DNA from 3 places in the Micromonospora sp. NPDC049274 genome. Region 1 is predicted to be linked to each of the others. Evidence: riboswitches for the same ligand, from Rfam matches in the RefSeq annotation. Region 1 holds a riboswitch; each other region holds the start of a gene.
What was found. A riboswitch is a leader RNA that binds a small molecule or an ion and turns the genes downstream of it on or off. The one in region 1 is predicted to bind cyclic di-AMP.

Region 1 (5,552 bases):
GGGTCGGCGACCGGCCAGGCGTGGCCCGCCACGTACGCCTCGTCGTCGCTCTCCTCCGAAGGGAAGGAGTGCAGCGCGTAGCGGCCGTCCCGTTCGAGGTCACGACGCTTCGGCGAGTCGATGATGAAACAGAAGAGACCCTCGTCGGTGATGACCGGGGAGACCGGGTGGACCCGGGGCCCGCCGTCGGCGCGGACCGTGGCCAGATAGCCGAAGCCCGGCCCGTACTGCTGCAGGAGAACGCGGATCCCGTCGGCGAGGCGGGGCTCGTCGGCGGCGAATTCGGACCAGGAAGCCATGCGGGCATTCTATCGAACAAATGTACGAGGAGCGACCTCAACACGCTGGTCACCGCGGCCCTCGCTATGGTGGTCCGATGCTGCTCTCCGACCGTGACCTGGTCTCCGAGATCAAGACCGGCACGCTGGGCCTGGAGCCGTTCGAGCCCACCCTGGTCCAACCGTCCAGCATCGACGTCCGACTCGACCGACTGTTCCGGGTCTTCAACAATCATCTCTACACCCACATCGACCCGGCCATGCAGCAGGACGACCTGACCTCGGTGGTCGAGGTGCCCGACGGCGAGCCGTTCGTGCTGCATCCGGGGGAGTTCGTGCTCGCCTCGACACTGGAGGTGATCTCGCTCGGCGACCAGCTCGCCGGCCGGCTGGAGGGGAAGAGCTCACTGGGCCGCCTCGGCCTGCTCACCCACTCCACCGCGGGGTTCATCGACCCGGGCTTCTCCGGCCACGTGACGCTGGAGCTGTCCAACGTGGCGAACCTGCCGATCACCCTCTGGCCGGGCATGAAGATCGGCCAGCTCTGCATCTTCCGGCTCTCCTCGCCGGCCGAGCACCCGTACGGCTCGGTGGTCTACGGCTCGCGGTACCAGGGTCAGCGAGGGCCGACGCCGAGCCGCTCCTGGCAGAACTGGCGTGCCTGGCCGACGCGCTAGGAGACGACGAGGGCCCGCCGCGATGAGATCGCGACGGGCCCTGCTGCGTCCGGCGTCGGTCAGCCGGGACGGCCGTAGCTGTGGATCGGCCCGTCGTCGACCTTCTTCATCTTGACGGGCTGACCGGCCTGGGAGGCGTGCACCACCCAGCCGCCGCCGACGTACATGCCGACGTGGTGGATGTCGCTGTAGTAGAAGACCAGGTCACCGGCGCGCAGATCGCCCCTGCTGACGTTCTTGGTCACCCGGCTCTGCGCTGCGGCGTTGTGCGGCAGCGACACGCCGGCCTTCGCCCACGCGGCGAGCATCAGCCCGGAACAGTCGTACGAGTTCGGACCCTCGGCACCCCACACGTACGGCTTGCCGATCTGGGCGCACGCGAACTTGACAGCCGTGCCCGCGGCGCCGCCGGGGTAGCTGGCCGGGCAGGGCGCCGGACGCAGCGAACCGCCGCCGCCGTTGCCGTACACCTTGAGGCGCAGCTTCTGCAGCCTGTCGATCTCGTCGTTGATCTGCTTCTTCTTCGCCGCCAACTGCGCTTCGGTCCGGGTCAGCTGGACCACCATCTCGTCGAGCGGCGCCTTCTGCCGGGCCAGCTCGTCGCGGAGGTCGGCGACCTGCCGGACGTCCTCCTGCTGGTTGTGGGCGAACCGGTCGAGCATCTCGAGCTGCCCGACCACCTCGCTGGGCGACCGACTGCCGAGCATCGTGTTGACAGTCGACAGGTTCTCGCCCATGTACGCCCGCACGGCCAGCGCGCTGACCTTGGTCATCGCGGCGTCGACCTGGCGTTCCAGGGGCGTGATGCGAGCGGCGAGCGTGTCGGCCTGCTTGCGCTTCACGGCCAGGTCCGCGCGGGTGGCGTTGTGCCGTTCGATGACCGGTTCGAGCTTGTTCCAGTCGGCGTCGATCTGGCGCTCGATCTCGGCGACGGACGGGTCCGCGTGCGCCGCCGTGGCGCTGCCGGTCAGGACGACGGCGACGCCGACCAGGGCGGCAAGGGCGGTGGTGAAGCGGGACCAGCGTGGACGCGGCATGGTCGACGTCGGGTTGGCCGAGGCCGACCGTTCGGACGACGGCCGCGGGGCATGGAGGGCCACCGGGGTTCCGTACTCCTTCTTCCTGACCGCCTACCGGGTTAGCTGACGGGTTCGGGCGGGAAGTTGGCGCCCTACCGCATTGGCTGCGGATTCACCCCGGGGGAACCTGGGTCCCCGGCTCGCTCGCAAGCGACTCGGCGGTGTCGGTCCGTTACCGCCCGGCTGGGCAGACCTGCTACCGGGCCGACAAATGACCAGAGTAGAGACGGCCGTTACCGATCCGCAACCCGTACGGCCGTGACACTCCGTACCGATTGGAGGGGATCACCGAGAGTAAATGAAAGTTTCTTTCTGCACGCTTTGATAGATAGAAAGGTATTGACGCGGACTCCCGGCCGGCGCGAAGGTGACCAGACCGATACCAGCAATCTAGGGGGTTCGATGGAAAGTCCAACCCTGTCCGCCGGCCGGCGCGCGCTGCTCGTCGTCGCGGTGGTCACCGCAACGACAGCCGTACCGCTGAGCGCCGGTCCCGCCTCCGCAGCGCCGGCCGCCGACCGTCAACAGCAGTACGCCGCGGCGTCGACCGAGTACGGGGTGCCGGCCGCCGTACTGCTCGGCGTCTCCTACCTGGAGTCCCGCTGGGACAGCAACGCCGGCACCCCGAGCACCAGCGGCGGCTACGGGCCCATGCACCTGACCGACGCCCGCCACGTGGCCGCCCTACCCGCGCGCGGCCACCACGACGCCGGCACCGAGGATCCGCGCGGCGACGATTCCCGTGCCGTCCGGGCACCCGCACCGGCCACGGATCCCGCGCCGCCCAGCGCCGCGTTGCAGACCGTCGACGTCGCCGCCGCGCTGACCGGCGCCGCCCCCGAGGCGCTGCGCACCGACGCCACGACCAACATCCGGGGAGGGGCGGCGCTGCTGGCCGCGTACCAACGGGAGGTGGGCGCCCCGGTCGGCGCCGGCACCGACCCGGCCACCTGGTACGGCGCGGTGGCCCGCTACGCCGGCGCGGACAGCGCCGACGCCGCGGCGGCCTTCGCCGACGAGGTCTTCACCACCATCGGCGCGGGCGAGACCCGCGTGACCGACGACGGCCAGCGGGTCACGCTGCCGGCCCGCGCGGTACGACCCGAGCGTTCCTGGCTGGACCGGCTGGGCCTGCGACGACTCGCCCGCCCGGACGGCCTGGAATGCCCCCGGACCGTGTCCTGTGAGTGGATCCCCGCCCCCTACGAGGCGTTCGGCGACGGCGACTACGGCAACCACGACCTCTCCGACCGGCCCGCCCGGCAGAAGATCGAGTACATAGTCATCCACGACACCGAGGCGAGTTGGGCGACCACCCTGCAACTCGTCCAGGACCCGACGTACGTGAGCTGGCACTACTCGCTGCGCTCGGTGGACGGGCACATCGCCCAGCACGTCAAGACCAAGGACGTCGCCTGGCACGCCGGCAACTGGTACGTCAACGCGAAGTCGATCGGGCTGGAGCACGAGGGCTTCGCCGCGCAGGGCACCTGGTACACCGAGGCGATGTACCGGACCTCGTCGAAGCTCGTCCGGCACCTGGCGCTGCGGTACGGCATCCCGCTGGACCGCCAGCACATCATCGGCCACGACAACGTGCCCGGCACCATCGCCTCGACAGTGCGTGGGATGCACTGGGACCCGGGCCCCTACTGGGACTGGACGCACTACTTCGACCTGCTGCACGCGCCGCGCCTGGACACCGGCACCCCGGCCACCGGGCTGGTCCGGATCGACCCCGACTACGCGACCAACCAACCGGCGTTCACCGGATGCGTCACCCCAGGAACGCCGTGCGCGCCGCGCGGCTCCTCGTCGGTGGTGCTGCACACCGCGCCGTCCGAGGACGCGCCGCTGGTGAACGACATCGCGCTGCGCCCGGACGGCACCCCGAACACGATGGACGTGTCGGACCACGGCGCCCGGGCCTCCGCCGGCCAGACGTACGCCCTGGCCGGGCGGCAGGGCGACTGGACGGCCATCTGGTACCTCGGGCAACGGGCCTGGTTCCACAACCCGGCGTCCGCGCCGACCGCCACCTGGACCGTCGGCGTGGTGGCCACCCCGAAGGCCGGCCGGGCCACCATCCCGGTGTACGGGCGGGCGTACCCGGAGCAGGCGGCCTACCCGGCAGGCGTTCCCTACCAGGCGATCTCGCCGCTGCAGTACACGCTGGCCGCCGGGCAGCGCTACGCCGTCGGCGCGGTGCTGGGCGGCGAGTACTACCGGGCCAGCACGTTCGACGGCTCCTCGCCCGGCGACTGGACGGTGATCCGGGGCAAGAACCGGTACGCGCAGATCCAGTTCGGCCACCGCATCATGTACGTCGACCTCGCCGACGTGCAGTTGCTGCCGTCCCCGGTGGGCGCGCCCCGCTGAGAGACGCCTCGCTGAGAGACACCTCGCTGAGAGACGACGACGGCCCCCGGTCGCTGTGACCGGGGGCCGTCGTGGTGCGCGAGGTGGATCAGCCGGGTCTGCGGAACCCGGCGACGGGCATGGTGTTGATGCTGGACACCTGCACCGGTTTGCCGGCACGTGGCGCGTGCACCATCTGGTTGTTGCCCAGATACAGCCCCACATGACTCAGGCCGGAGAAGAAGAAGACCAGGTCACCGGGACGGGCGTCGGCGCGCGAGACGGCCTTGCCCTCGTTCCACTGGTCACCCGTGTGGTGGGTGAGGTAGATCCCGGCCGACTTGTAGGCGTACTGGGTCAGCCCCGAGCAGTCGAACGAGTTCGGGCCGACGGCGCCCCAGACGTACGGATCGCCTACCTGCTGGCACGCGGTCTTGATCGCCTTCTGGGCGGCCACGGCGAGCACACCGTTGATGGTCGGACAGCCGACGGTCTTGACAGTGGTCTTGGGCATCGACGCCTCGAGCTTCTTGATCTCGGCGTCGATCTGCTTCTTCTTGGCCGCCAGCTCGTTCTGCTGCTTCGTCTGCGTGGTGATCAGCGCGTCCAGCTTCTGCTTCTCGCGGTCGTACTTGGCCCGCACGGCCAGGACGCCCGCGACCTGCTTGCGCTCCTGCGCGGCCAGCCGGTCGAGGAGGGTGAGCTGCTCGGTGAGCGTGTCCGGCTTGGCGCTGACCAGCAGCGCGCCGATCTCCTGCGACGGGCCCGACATGTAGTAGCGGGAGGCGAGGTCACCGACCCGGCTGAGCGCCAGTTCGCTCTGCAGTGCCAGCGGCTCGATCTTCTTCTGCAACGCGGACGACTTGCTCCGGTTGACCTTCAGCTGCGCCCGCACCTTGTTGTACTGCTCGATCGTGGGCTCCAACTGCTCCCACTTCTTGTCGATCTGGGCCTCGATCTCGTCGACCGTGGGCTCGGCCTGCGCCGGCACGGCGAGCATTCCGGCACCTACCGCGGCGGCGGCGACCAGTACGAGCAGACGGTGGGCGACCCGGCGCAGACCGCCCGGCCGAGCGGACAGTCCCGGGGCGTGACGATGAGGGGGCATGGTTGCCACCGGCACCGACTCCTTTGCAACCGACCGCCGGGCGCCTCGCGTG
Region 2 (5,552 bases), on a different contig from region 1:
GCGCGGTGAGCTCCGCGGTGGCCCAGGGGAGCCGTTCGACGGCGCCGAACACGGCGACGTGGGCGCCCCGGGCGAGGAACTCCTCAGCGAGCGCCAGGCAGCGGACGAGATGGCCGACGCCGCGCTGCGGTCCGGCGTCGCAGCGCAACCCGATCCGGAGGGTGGTCAGGACTCCTCCAGCTGCTTCCGTCGTACGTCGACGTCGAGTGCGCGCGTCGGCTCCTTGAGCACGCCGCCACGTTCGACGACCCGGGTGGCCAGCTCTGGAACCTGATGTGGCCGGCGTTCGTGGAATCTCTGAACTCCCGCCCGGCGGAAGGTCGACGTCCACCGCAGGTCCGGTCCGCCATCAGGGCAGCCCGCGCCTACCCGTTCCGCGTTGCAGGGGTGGAACGCGTCCGGTTCACCCAGAAGTGCCCCGGGTAGGGTACCCGGGTACGGCCGCTGCTGGGCCGTCGCGGGCGTCGCCGTCCGATGTCGCACCGAGGAGGACACGCACGTGCTGGTGACCCTGCCGAGCCTCGGGATCCCGGCATGACGAGCGCCGCCGCCGCGACGGCCGCCCGGTCCGCCCCCGCGCCGGCCCGGCTGCCCTCGCTGACCGGGCTGCGTTGGATCGCCGCGTTGCTGGTCTTCGGCTTCCACGTCGGGACGATGCGGATCATCGCCGAGCCGGACTACAAGGCCGTGGTCGACGTGCTGTTCACCCTCGGCCTGTCCGGGGTGCAGTTCTTCTTCATCCTGAGCGGTTTCGTGCTGGTCTGGTCGGCCCGCGCGGGGGAGTCCCGGCGTACCTTCTGGCGGCGACGGGTTGCCAAGATCTACCCGAACCATCTGGTGCTGTGGGGGGCGGCGTTGCTGGTCGCCTGGTGGTTCGCCGACGCGGTCCTGCCAGCGGCCGCGCTGGAGAACCTGCTGCTGTTGCAGGCCTGGGACCCCCGGCCGGGCTGGTTCTACAGCATCAACACCGTGAGCTGGTCGCTCTCCTGCGAGTTCTTCTTCTACCTGTGTCTGCCGCTGGCGTTGCCGCTGCTGCGCCGGGCCCGGCCGAAGCTGCTCTGGGTGCTGATCGTCGTGCTGCCGCTGCTGATCCTCGCGCTCTGGCCGGCCCAGCAGTTGGTGCCGGAGGCGAGCCGGTGGTGGTTCACCCAGGTCTTCCCACCCGTACGGTCGCTGGAGTTCTGGTTGGGCGCGGTGGCGGCCGAGCTGCTGCGCCGTGGCCTCTGGCGGGGCCCGGGGCTGACCGCAGCCAGCGTGATCTTCCTGGCCACCTGGGTTGCAGCGGCAGAGTGGATTCGGGCCGAGCTGTGGACCACGCTGCTCGCGGTGGCGTACCTGCTGGTGATCACTGCCGCCGCGGACGCGGACGTCCGGGGTAGGCGTTCGCCATGGCGGTCTCGGCCGCTGGTCTGGCTCGGCGAGGTCTCCTTCGCCTTCTACCTGGTGCATGTGCTGGTGATGACGAGCGTGCTGCGTTTCAGCGGTGACTGGGGGACCGGCTTCCGGGGCTGGCGTGGCCCCGTCGCGGTGCTCGGTTTCCTGCTCGCGAACCTGGTCCTCGCCGGGTTGCTGCACCGCTTCGTCGAGACGCCGATGATGCGCCGACTCGCGCCGCGTCGTACGGCCCGCCCGCCCGTGCCCAGACCACGCACGGCCGGGCCTCGGGCCGCCGGGGACGATGCCCACGACCCCGATGCTGTCGGGACTCAGGCCGAGCCCGGCGGGACCGACCAGCCCGACAGCCGATCACCGTACGTCGACTCGCGCTGACACCGTCCACCCTGGTCAGCAGGGTCGGCGCGGCGTGCGCCGACACGCCCGTGGCCGATGCGTCAGGGCCGGCGCGGCAGTAGCGTTGGCTACGTGCTTCCGGTCGCGCTCACCTGTCCGCTGTGGTGGGTGGCGCGCTGGGCTACGCGGGTGCTGACCAGCCTCGCAGCGGTCGCGGCCCTGGCGCTGGGCGCGAGCCCCGCCTCGGCCCCCGTGCCACCGCTGAGCGCCGTGCCACCGCTGAGCGCCGTGCCGCCCCTGAGCGCCGTGCCAGAGGCTGCCGTGCACCCGGCCTCGGCGGTTCGTGCGGGTGCCGCCGAGGAGTTCATCCCGGCCGGGTCGGTCGACGCGCAACCGGCGCCGTCCGGCGACCAGGGCGCCATCGCGACCGGCATGCTTCCGGTGTCCGCGGCCGGGTCCGACCGGCCGCCTCTCGTCGACGCTTCGCGCGGCTGGGCTCCCCGAGGTCCGCCCCGGCGCTGAGTCACCGGGCCATGCGCCCCGTCGTCGCGCCCTGTCGATCCACCAGCTCCGCACCCCGCCGATCCGTGGCCCGCCGTGGCCAGGTCGCGGCCGGGGCTCCCCATCGCTTTGCTCTCTCCGCGAGGAGCCGACCATGGAGACTGCCGTCTTCTACCAGTTCGTGACCGATGTGCCGCAGGCCGCTGCCATCTGGTCGACCCTGTTCCTGCTGGCGCTGGGCGTACTCGCCGTGCTGGTCGCCCGCCCCGAGCGGGACCGCCGCGCGGACGACCCAGTCCCGGCCGCGCCGACCGCCCGCGAGGTGGCCGCGGCCGAAGCCGACGACCTGCGCCGGTACGCCGAGGAGGTGACAGTCGCCGCGACCGGCGCCGCCAAGACGGCCCGGCGGCGACGCGATGCCTGGGTCACCGCTCAGGAACTGGTGGAGCGGGCCTGGGTGGGGTACGACGAGGCGGACACCGCCACCCGTCGCTTCGCGGGTTCTGGTGCGCTGCCCACCCCGCACACCCCCCGGACTCCCGCCGAGTACGCCTCCCGGGAGCGCTACCTGCACCGTGCGGCGATGGCGGCGTACTGGCGGGGCGATCTGACCATGGCGCAGCTCGGTGACGTGCTCGCCCACCGGCGCGGCTGGGATTCCCGGCGGCACCCGGTCGAGCAGGAGGTGCTGCTCAGCCGGGTGATCCGGGACGCGAGACTGGCCGACTACCGGGCCGCCGCCACCGCGGAGCGGGCCGCCTGGCGGGACGCGGAACTGGCTGCCGAGTCGGCGCGCACCCTTGCCGAGGAGGCGTACGCGGCAACGGCGCGGCTGCGGCCCAGCCCGGCACCCGCCCGACGCGCGGCGAGTGGGGCGTCCCGTCCCGCCCTCGTGGCACGGTGGCGCCCGGCTCGCGCGGGTTGAGCCCGATCCGTTACGTGAGCCCGGTCACGCCATTCGGAAATCGGGCGTCCGACGCGTTCGGCTCGATCTTTCCCGTGATTGTGGCCGCATTATCGGCAGCCTGTCCGGTTGTCGCCCGTAGGCGTCGCCGTAACCGGTTGTCCCATCGAGTCACATCATCGGCAGTACGCGCAGAAATTGTCGCACCGAATCGGGTTTACGCAGGTGAACCTGGCTTGGCAGGCCGCGAACAGGCCAGTAGTGTCGTCCCGTCCGGTGCGGTAACCGATCGCAACAGGCGACGCCGCGCCGACCCGCTCAATCGTGCTTAACGAACCGGGGACCCATCAGTAAGTCTGGGGTGAATCCGCGAGCCACGGCCTGCGGTAGGGCGATCTTCCCGCCCGAATCCGTCAGCTAACCCGGTAGGCGGTGTCGGAAGGAGTTCCAAACCCGTGCAGCACCTTTCCACCCCTCGGTTGTTCCCACGCCTCCACGGCGCAGCGGTGCCCCCGCTCATCCGTCCAGTGACGGTGAGCTGACCCCCCGGGTCATCGCCTCTCCCGCCCGGCCCCGCCGGGTGTTCCCCTGAGCGGTTCACCATCCGCGGACCACTGTCCGCGCGCTGGCGCCTGCCCGGATACCGGTCCGGCCCGTGGTGTGCCGCTCTCCCCCGATCCGTGGAGGACCCCGTGAAGCACACCATGCAGCGTCAGCTCCGTCGCCTGGCGACCGAGCGCCCGTACCAGATCGTCGCCACCTCCGCCGCGGCCCTCGTGATCGCCACGGCCACCGGCGCCCTGCTCACCGGCGCCGACGACGCGCCGGCCAGCCACCGCACCGCTACCACTGTCGCCGAGATGCGCAGTGACACCGCCGCTACCCTCGGCGACGCGCGCGACGCGTCCCCCAGTGCCGCGCCGACGACCGCCGCCCCAGCCACCAGCGCCGCGTCGCCCGCCGCCAAGGCCAGCGCCAACCCGGATCTGACCCGTAAGCGGCAGACGCCGAAGCCGCCCGCGACCAAGGTGCTCGACTACGACTACGAGGCGCAGAACACGTACTACAACTGCGGCCCCGCAGCCACCCGCAACGCGCTCAGCGCCACCGGCATCGACCGCACCCAGGAGGAACTCGGTGCCGAGCTGGGCACCACCGAGATGGGCACCAACTCGGCCGAGGACACCACCCGAGCACTCAACGCCGAGGTGAAGGGCTCCCCGTACCAGACCCGGATGTTTGCCGGCGCGCCCAGCCCGGCCCAGATGGACCGGCTCCAGGCCGATGTGGTCAAGGCCATCACCGACGGCCGGGGCGTGGTGGCCAACGTCGTCGGCGACGCCACCGACACCGACGGCGGCTGGCACTCCTACGGCGGCGGGCACTACATCGCCGTCGTGGGCTACAAGGACAACGGCCGGACCGTGCGGATCGCCGACTCGGCGAACCCGGCCGACCCGTCCTACTGGATCACCACGATCGACCTTGCCAACTGGATTGCCACCCGGGGCTACTCCGCCTGATCCAGGCACGTAGACCGCCGCGGGCGTCGTCCCCCACGAGGGGCCGGCGCCCGCGGCCTCATTCCGGTACGCGCCGCCGTCGGCGACTCTCGTACCCGGCCGCGAACCGTGGCAGACTGCGGCCGTGGTGGATGAATCGGGTGACCGCACCGGTCGCCTGCCGGTCCTGCTGCTGCTGCACGGTATGGGGGCGACCGGAGACGTCTGGCTGCCGTGGGCGCCGTTGCTGGAGCAGCACTGGCCGGGGCGGTGGCTCGCACCGGATCTCGCCGGCCACGGCTGGTCGGCCCCGCTGCCGTCGTACTCCTTTGCTGGTTTCGCCGGCCGAATCGCTCAGGGCCTCGCCGCCGACGACCGGCTCGTCGTGCTCGGGCACTCGCTGGGCGGGGTGGTGGGCCTGGCGCTGGCCGCCCGCGCCGCCGGGACACCTGTGGACGCGGTGGTCGGGCTCGGCATCAAGGCGCTCTGGTCACCCGCCGAGCTGGCCCGCGCCGCTGAGCTCGCCGCACGCCCGGTGAGCTGGTTCGCCAGCCGTACCGAGGCGGCCCGCCGCTATCTGCGCGTCTCCGGGTTGGTCGGCCTGGTCCCGCCGGATCATCCGGTGGTGGACGCCGGGTTGCGTCAGGTCGCCGGCCGGTGGCGCCTCGCCATGGACCCGACAGCCTTCGGCGTCGGCGAGCCCGACCTGGCCCCGTTGCTGGCGGCGACCGACGTGCCGGTGGTGCTGGCCCGCGGGGAACACGACCCGATGGTCACCGACGAGCAGCTCAAGGCGTACGGCGTACCGGTCGCCACGCTGCCCGGTCTCGGCCACAACGCACACGTCGAGGACCCGGCGGCCGTGCTGGCGCTGCTCGACCCGTACCGACGTGGGTGAGTTGGATGAAGCGGAC
Region 3 (5,552 bases), on a different contig from region 1:
CTGCCGGCCACCGAGCTGACCGTCTGCCCGGGCGCCGGCCACATGCTGATGATGGAGCGCCCGGACGAGGTGAACGCCGCGGTGACCGGCGTACTGGGTCGAGTGCTCGCCGCGTCGACCCCGGACGGACGCGACGCGCGCGCCGCCGGGACCTGTCGCTGAGCGCGTTCCCGCACCTCGGGCGCGGAGGGTCGGGCCGGGGGCCGTACCCTTCTGCGGTTGGCCCGCGCGGTTCGCGCCGCTTGCCGGCGACATCGAAGGAGCGTGCGTTGACCGACCAGACCGCCCTGGAGCAGGAGATCGCCGTCGAGCAACGGCACCTCGACCGGGTGTACGCCCGACTGGCCGAGCTGCGCCAGTCCGCGGTTCGGGCCGAACGGGACGGCTACCGGATGGCCCGGGTGGGCACGTTCGGGGCGCTTGTCGAGCGCGACGCGATGGTCTTCCACGCCGCGCAGCGGCGGCACACCCTCGACGCCGAGCACGAGGGACTGGTCTTCGGTCGTCTGGACCTGCGCGACCGGCAGGTGCTGCACGTCGGGCGGCTCGGCATCCGCGACGAGGACGCCACCACGCTCGTCGTCGACTGGCGCGCCCCCGCCGCCTCCGCGTTCTACCAGGCCACCCCGGCGCAGCCGCTGGGGGTGGTGCGTCGTCGCACCATCCAGTCCCGCTCTGAGCGGGTCACCCGGATCGAGGACGACCTGTTGGACCCGACCGCCGCCCCGGAGGGGATGACCGTGGTCGGTGACGGCGCGTTGCTGGCCACCCTCTCGCGAGCCACCGGTCGGGGCATGCGCGACATCGTGGCGACGATCCAGCGGGAGCAGGACGAGGCGATCCGGTCGCCCGGCTCCGGGGTGACGATCGTCGCGGGCGGGCCGGGCACCGGCAAGACGGCGGTCGCCCTGCACCGGGCGGCCTTCCTGCTCTACTCCGACCGCAGCCGGTACGCCGGAGGGGGCATCCTGGTCGTCGGACCGTCCACCGTCTTCGTCGAGTACATCGCCTCGGTGCTGCCCTCGCTCGGTGAGGACACGGCGACCCTGCACTCGCTGGGTTCCCTCTTTCCGGGCATGACCGCCACCCGCACCGACCCGCCCGAGGTGGCGGCGGTGAAGGGCTCGCTGCGGATGCGCCGGGTGCTGGAGCGCGCCGTCCGGGACGCGGTGCCGGGCGGCCCGGGTGAGCTGCGACTGCTCTACCGGGGGACGCTGCTGCGGCTGGACCGGGCCGAGCTGGACCGGATCCGGGACCGCGCGCTGCACCGCGGCGCCCGGCGCAACGAGGTCCGTCGGGCCGGCTTCGACGGGGTGTTCGCCGCGCTCTGGGCGCAGGCCCGTGCGGTCGGCATCACCCGACTGCCGGAGCAGCGGGCCTTCGAGGGCGAGATCGCCGAGCGGGCGGAGTTCCGGGAGTTCCTCAAGGCGTGGTGGCCGCGCCTGCACCCCCGGCACGTGCTCGGCTGGCTGGCTCGACCGGAGCGGCTGCGTCGGTACGCCGGCGGTATCCTCTCCGGCGCGGAGATCCGGTTGCTCACCGCGGCGTACCAGAGCCTGGACACCGCGGGTCTGACCATCGCGGACGTGGCGCTGCTCGACGAGTTGGACGCGCTGCTCGGTAAGCCGCTCCAGCCGGCGCGGGCCCGCCGCGACCCCTTCCAGCTCGCTGGCGGAGTCCGGGAACTGAGCACCGCCAACGACCGGCAGCGGGCCGCCCGGGCGGCGGCCCGGGAGCGCCCGGAGGACTACCGGGAGTACGCGCACGTGGTGGTGGACGAGGCGCAGGACGTCTCGCCGATGCAGTGGCGAATGGTGGGACGGCGTGGCCGTCTGGCCTCCTGGACGGTTGTGGGTGACCCGGCGCAGACGGCGTGGACCGGTGATCCGGAGGAGCTGACCCGCGCCCGGGACCAGGCGCTGGGCCGACGCAAGCGGCACGATTTCACGCTCACCACCAATTACCGCAACTCGGCGGAGATCTTCGCGGTGGCGGCGGCGGAGATTCGCCGGCTCTACCCGGACCTGTCGCTGCCGACGGCCGTCCGTTCCACCGGGATCGATCCGGTCGAACTGGTGGTACCGCCGGCCGGGCTGGAGACCGCGATCGTGGAGGCGGCGACCGGCCTGCTGGCCGAGGTGGACGGCACGGTCGGGGTGATCACGCCGGTCACCCGCCGCGACGAGGTCGCCGGTTGGCTCGGCACGCTCGGCGCGGCGAGGCTGCAGGTCGTGACCAGCCTGGAGGCCAAGGGCATGGAGTACGACGGAGTGGTGCTGGTCGCCCCGAGCGAGATCCGGGCCGATCCGGGCTCCGGCGTCCGGACGCTCTACGTGGCGCTCTCCCGGGCCACCCAGCGGCTCACCACCATCGACCCGACCGGCTGACCTGCCCGTTGGCGGTGTCGGCGGTCGGACCCGTCCGTACAGTTGCATACATAGCGATGTGAGCATACATTTGACCGGGTCCCGGGTGGCGACGGAGGGTGGATCTCGTGGGAGCAGGTCATGACCACCACCACGCGTCGGTCGCCAACGCCGCCCACCAGCACCGGGGCCGCCTCTGGGCCGCGTTCGGGCTGCTCGCCACCCTGATGGTGGTCGAGGGTGTGGCCGCCTTCCACACCGGCTCGCTCGCCCTGCTCTCCGACGCCGGGCACATGTTCACCGACGTGCTCGGCATCGGGATGGCGCTCGCCGCGATCACCGCCACCCGACGGGCCACCGGCGACCCACAGCGCACCTTCGGGCTCTACCGCCTCGAGGTGCTCGCCGCCCTGGCCAACGCCGTCCTGCTCTCCGGCGTGGCGGTCTACGTGGTGATCGAGGCGATCGGCCGGTTCGGCGACCCCCACGAGGTGCTGACCGGCCCGATGCTCGCGGTGGCCGTCCTCGGCCTGCTCGCGAACCTGGGCGCGTTCGCGCTGCTGCGCGCCGGCGCCCGGGAGAGCATCAACCTCCAGGGCGCCTACCTGGAGGTGCTCGGCGACCTGCTCGGCTCGCTCGGCGTGATCGGCGCGGCGCTGCTCATCACGCTCACCGACTGGTGGTGGGCCGACCCGCTTGTCGCGGTCGCCATCGGCGTGTTCATCCTGCCGCGCACCTGGCGGCTGGGGCGCGCCGCCGTCCGCATCCTGGTGCAGGCCGCCCCGGAACACCTCCAGGTCACCGCCGTGCACGATCGCCTGGCCACGGTGCCCGGCGTGGTCGAGGTGCACGACCTGCACGTCTGGACGCTCACCTCGGGCATGGATGTGGCCTCCGCACACCTGATCATGGCGCCCGGCGCGGAGGTCGGCGCGGTCCTCACCGCGGCGCGTACCGCCCTGCGGGAGGACTTCCGCATCGAGCACGCCACGCTGCAGATCGAGCCCGGGGCCGCCCCGGGTGCCTGCGGTTCGATCGAGTGGTGATCATCTACGTGACGGACAGACCGTTTCGCCGTCATTTTCGGTGGTGATGCGGCCACCTTCCGTCACATCGACTGCACGCGTCCCACCTGTCCCGGTAGGCTCGGTCCCGGCCACCACCCGGCGGCGCCCTCCCGGCGCCGGTGGCGGCCGCCGCCTAATCACCCGAGAGGGCGAACCGGGGAACCATGTTCCTGGGGTGCATCCGCGTCAGCGGTAGGGATCTTCCGTCCCGAACCCGTCAGCTAACCCGGTCGGCGGCTGACGGAAGGACATGCGTAGTGGCACCAGCACGACCACCTGCCGCCCGACTCGCGGCACTGATCGTCATGATGGTCACCCTCGGCGTGGCGGTACCGATCGGCGCCGCCACCGCCGCTCCCCCCGGCGGCCTGCGGGCCGCCGCGGCGCCCGACGGCGACGAGGAGGGCGGCACCCCCGCGCTGCGAGCCCAACTCGAGGCCGCCAGCAAGGGCTACCTGGACGCCAAGCGCGCCCTGGACACCTCCGTCCAGCGGCAGCGGCAACTCGCGGCCAAGCTGAAGACCACCGAAGCCGAGATGACCGTACGCAGCGGCAAGGTCGGCGAGATCGCCGGCGTGGCGTACCGCACCGGCCGCCTCAGCACCGTCTCGGCGTTGCTCAACACCAACACCCCCGAGGGCTTCATGGACCGGGCGGCCTCGCTGGACGTGGTGGCCGCCAACGAGGACCGGGTGCTGCGTGAGCTGCACGCCACCCGCGACGAGGCCAACCGCACCCGCCTCGCCCTGGACGGCGAGATCCGCGAGCAGCGCAAGCAGGTCGAGGTGATGGCCAAGCGCAAGGAGCAGGCCGAGCGGGCCCTGACTGTCGCCACCAGCAAGCCGCGCACCACCGCCGCCGACACCAGCTCCAACCGGGGCACCTCCACCGCCAACGCCCAGCCCGCGCCGCGAAACTCCGACGGCTCCTGGCCGTCCGAGTCATGCAGCATCAACGACCCCACCCCGGCCAGCGGCTGCATCACCCCGCGCACCCTGCACGCCCTCAACCAGGCCAAGGCCGCCGGCTTCACCCACTACGTCTCCTGTCACCGCTCCGGCGGCTCCGGCGAACACCCCAAGGGTCGGGCCTGCGACTTCGCCGCGGCGAAGGGCGGGTTCGGCGGTGACGCCACAGGCGCCGACAAGACGTACGGCAGCAACCTGGCCGCGTACTTCATCCGCAACTCCGACCGGCTCGCCGTGCTCTACGTGATCTGGTACAGGCAGATCTGGCTGCCCAGCAGTGGGTGGAAGTCGTACAGCGGAGGCAACGGCGACCCGTCCAGCGACCACACCAACCACGTACACCTGTCGGTGTACTGAGAGCAGCGACGTTTGTCTGATGATGCGATCGCATCTTTACTCACGGTAGCGGCAGTGGCCTCCCGGCAGTGCGGCCGGCGGCTGCGGCGACTGTTGCCAGGTCGTCGCTCGAGAAGCCGGCGCGGCTCAGCACCGCAAGCGATTTGTTTGTCGCCAGCGTGCACAACGCCAGCTCTGCCGCCTCCCGCTCATCGGCCCCCGCCGCCCGCAACGCCTGCTGCAGCATCGCTCGCAAACCGTCGATCATGGCGCGAACCGTCGCCTGGCCTTCCGCGTCGAGAGCCGGGAACTGCGTTGCCGACACCGTGAGCAGGCAGCCGTCGGGCACCGTCGGGTCGGCGATGCGGTTCAGGGTGACCTGCAGGTACGCGGCCACAACCGCGCTCGGGCTCGAGTGAGGGCCGGCCAGTGCCTGCTCGTACAGCGGGTGGTAGGTCTGCGCGTACCGCTGCAGGCTTTTGCGGAAGAGGGTGCTCTTGTCGCCGAACGTGCCGTACAGCGAACCCCGACCCAGGCCCGTGCCCTCGGTCAGGCGGTCGATCGAGGCCTCCGAATAGCCCCAGCGCCAGAAGACATGCATCGCGCGTCGTAGCGCCTCGTCCACGTCGAACTGCTTGCGGCCCGCCATGATCGTGAGTCTACACATCTTGTAACGATCGTTCCAATGGTCTTGTACCGATCGTTCCATCATGCATATGGTGCCGGCATGACAAACCTGAGTTCGCTGCAGTTGCCCGACGGGTTCGCCGACGTCTTCACCAGCCGGCTGGTGGAGCTGGACGGGCTGCGGTTGC

Region 2: linked by a shared signal. The riboswitch ahead of AB0K10_RS28745 (C39 family peptidase) and the one ahead of AB0K10_RS07675 (NlpC/P60 family protein) in region 1 are both predicted to bind cyclic di-AMP.
Region 3: linked by a shared signal. The riboswitch ahead of AB0K10_RS14470 (hypothetical protein) and the one ahead of AB0K10_RS07675 (NlpC/P60 family protein) in region 1 are both predicted to bind cyclic di-AMP.

The regions. Positions count from the first base shown of each region.
Region 1 covers NZ_JBFAQS010000003.1:272,800-278,351, reverse strand. The annotation lists gene AB0K10_RS07685 (pyridoxamine 5'-phosphate oxidase family protein) at 1-299, opposite strand, end outside; gene dcd (dCTP deaminase) at 377-955, shown strand; gene AB0K10_RS07675 (NlpC/P60 family protein) at 1,015-1,992, opposite strand; cyclic di-AMP (ydaO/yuaA leader) riboswitch at 2,069-2,205, opposite strand; gene AB0K10_RS07670 (peptidoglycan recognition family protein) at 2,437-4,413, shown strand; gene AB0K10_RS07665 (NlpC/P60 family protein) at 4,502-5,515, opposite strand.
Region 2 covers NZ_JBFAQS010000020.1:100,403-105,954, forward strand. The annotation lists gene AB0K10_RS28725 (spore coat protein) at 1-169, opposite strand, end outside; gene AB0K10_RS28730 (acyltransferase) at 535-1,770, shown strand; gene AB0K10_RS28735 (hypothetical protein) at 1,864-2,253, shown strand; gene AB0K10_RS28740 (hypothetical protein) at 2,387-3,157, shown strand; cyclic di-AMP (ydaO/yuaA leader) riboswitch at 3,442-3,583, shown strand; gene AB0K10_RS28745 (C39 family peptidase) at 3,817-4,659, shown strand; gene AB0K10_RS28750 (alpha/beta hydrolase) at 4,784-5,536, shown strand.
Region 3 covers NZ_JBFAQS010000006.1:296,662-302,213, forward strand. The annotation lists gene AB0K10_RS14455 (alpha/beta hydrolase) at 1-162, shown strand, start outside; gene AB0K10_RS14460 (AAA family ATPase) at 270-2,387, shown strand; gene AB0K10_RS14465 (cation diffusion facilitator family transporter) at 2,495-3,412, shown strand; cyclic di-AMP (ydaO/yuaA leader) riboswitch at 3,554-3,685, shown strand; gene AB0K10_RS14470 (hypothetical protein) at 3,739-4,758, shown strand; gene AB0K10_RS14475 (TetR/AcrR family transcriptional regulator) at 4,799-5,386, opposite strand; gene AB0K10_RS14480 (alpha/beta hydrolase) at 5,465-5,552, shown strand, end outside.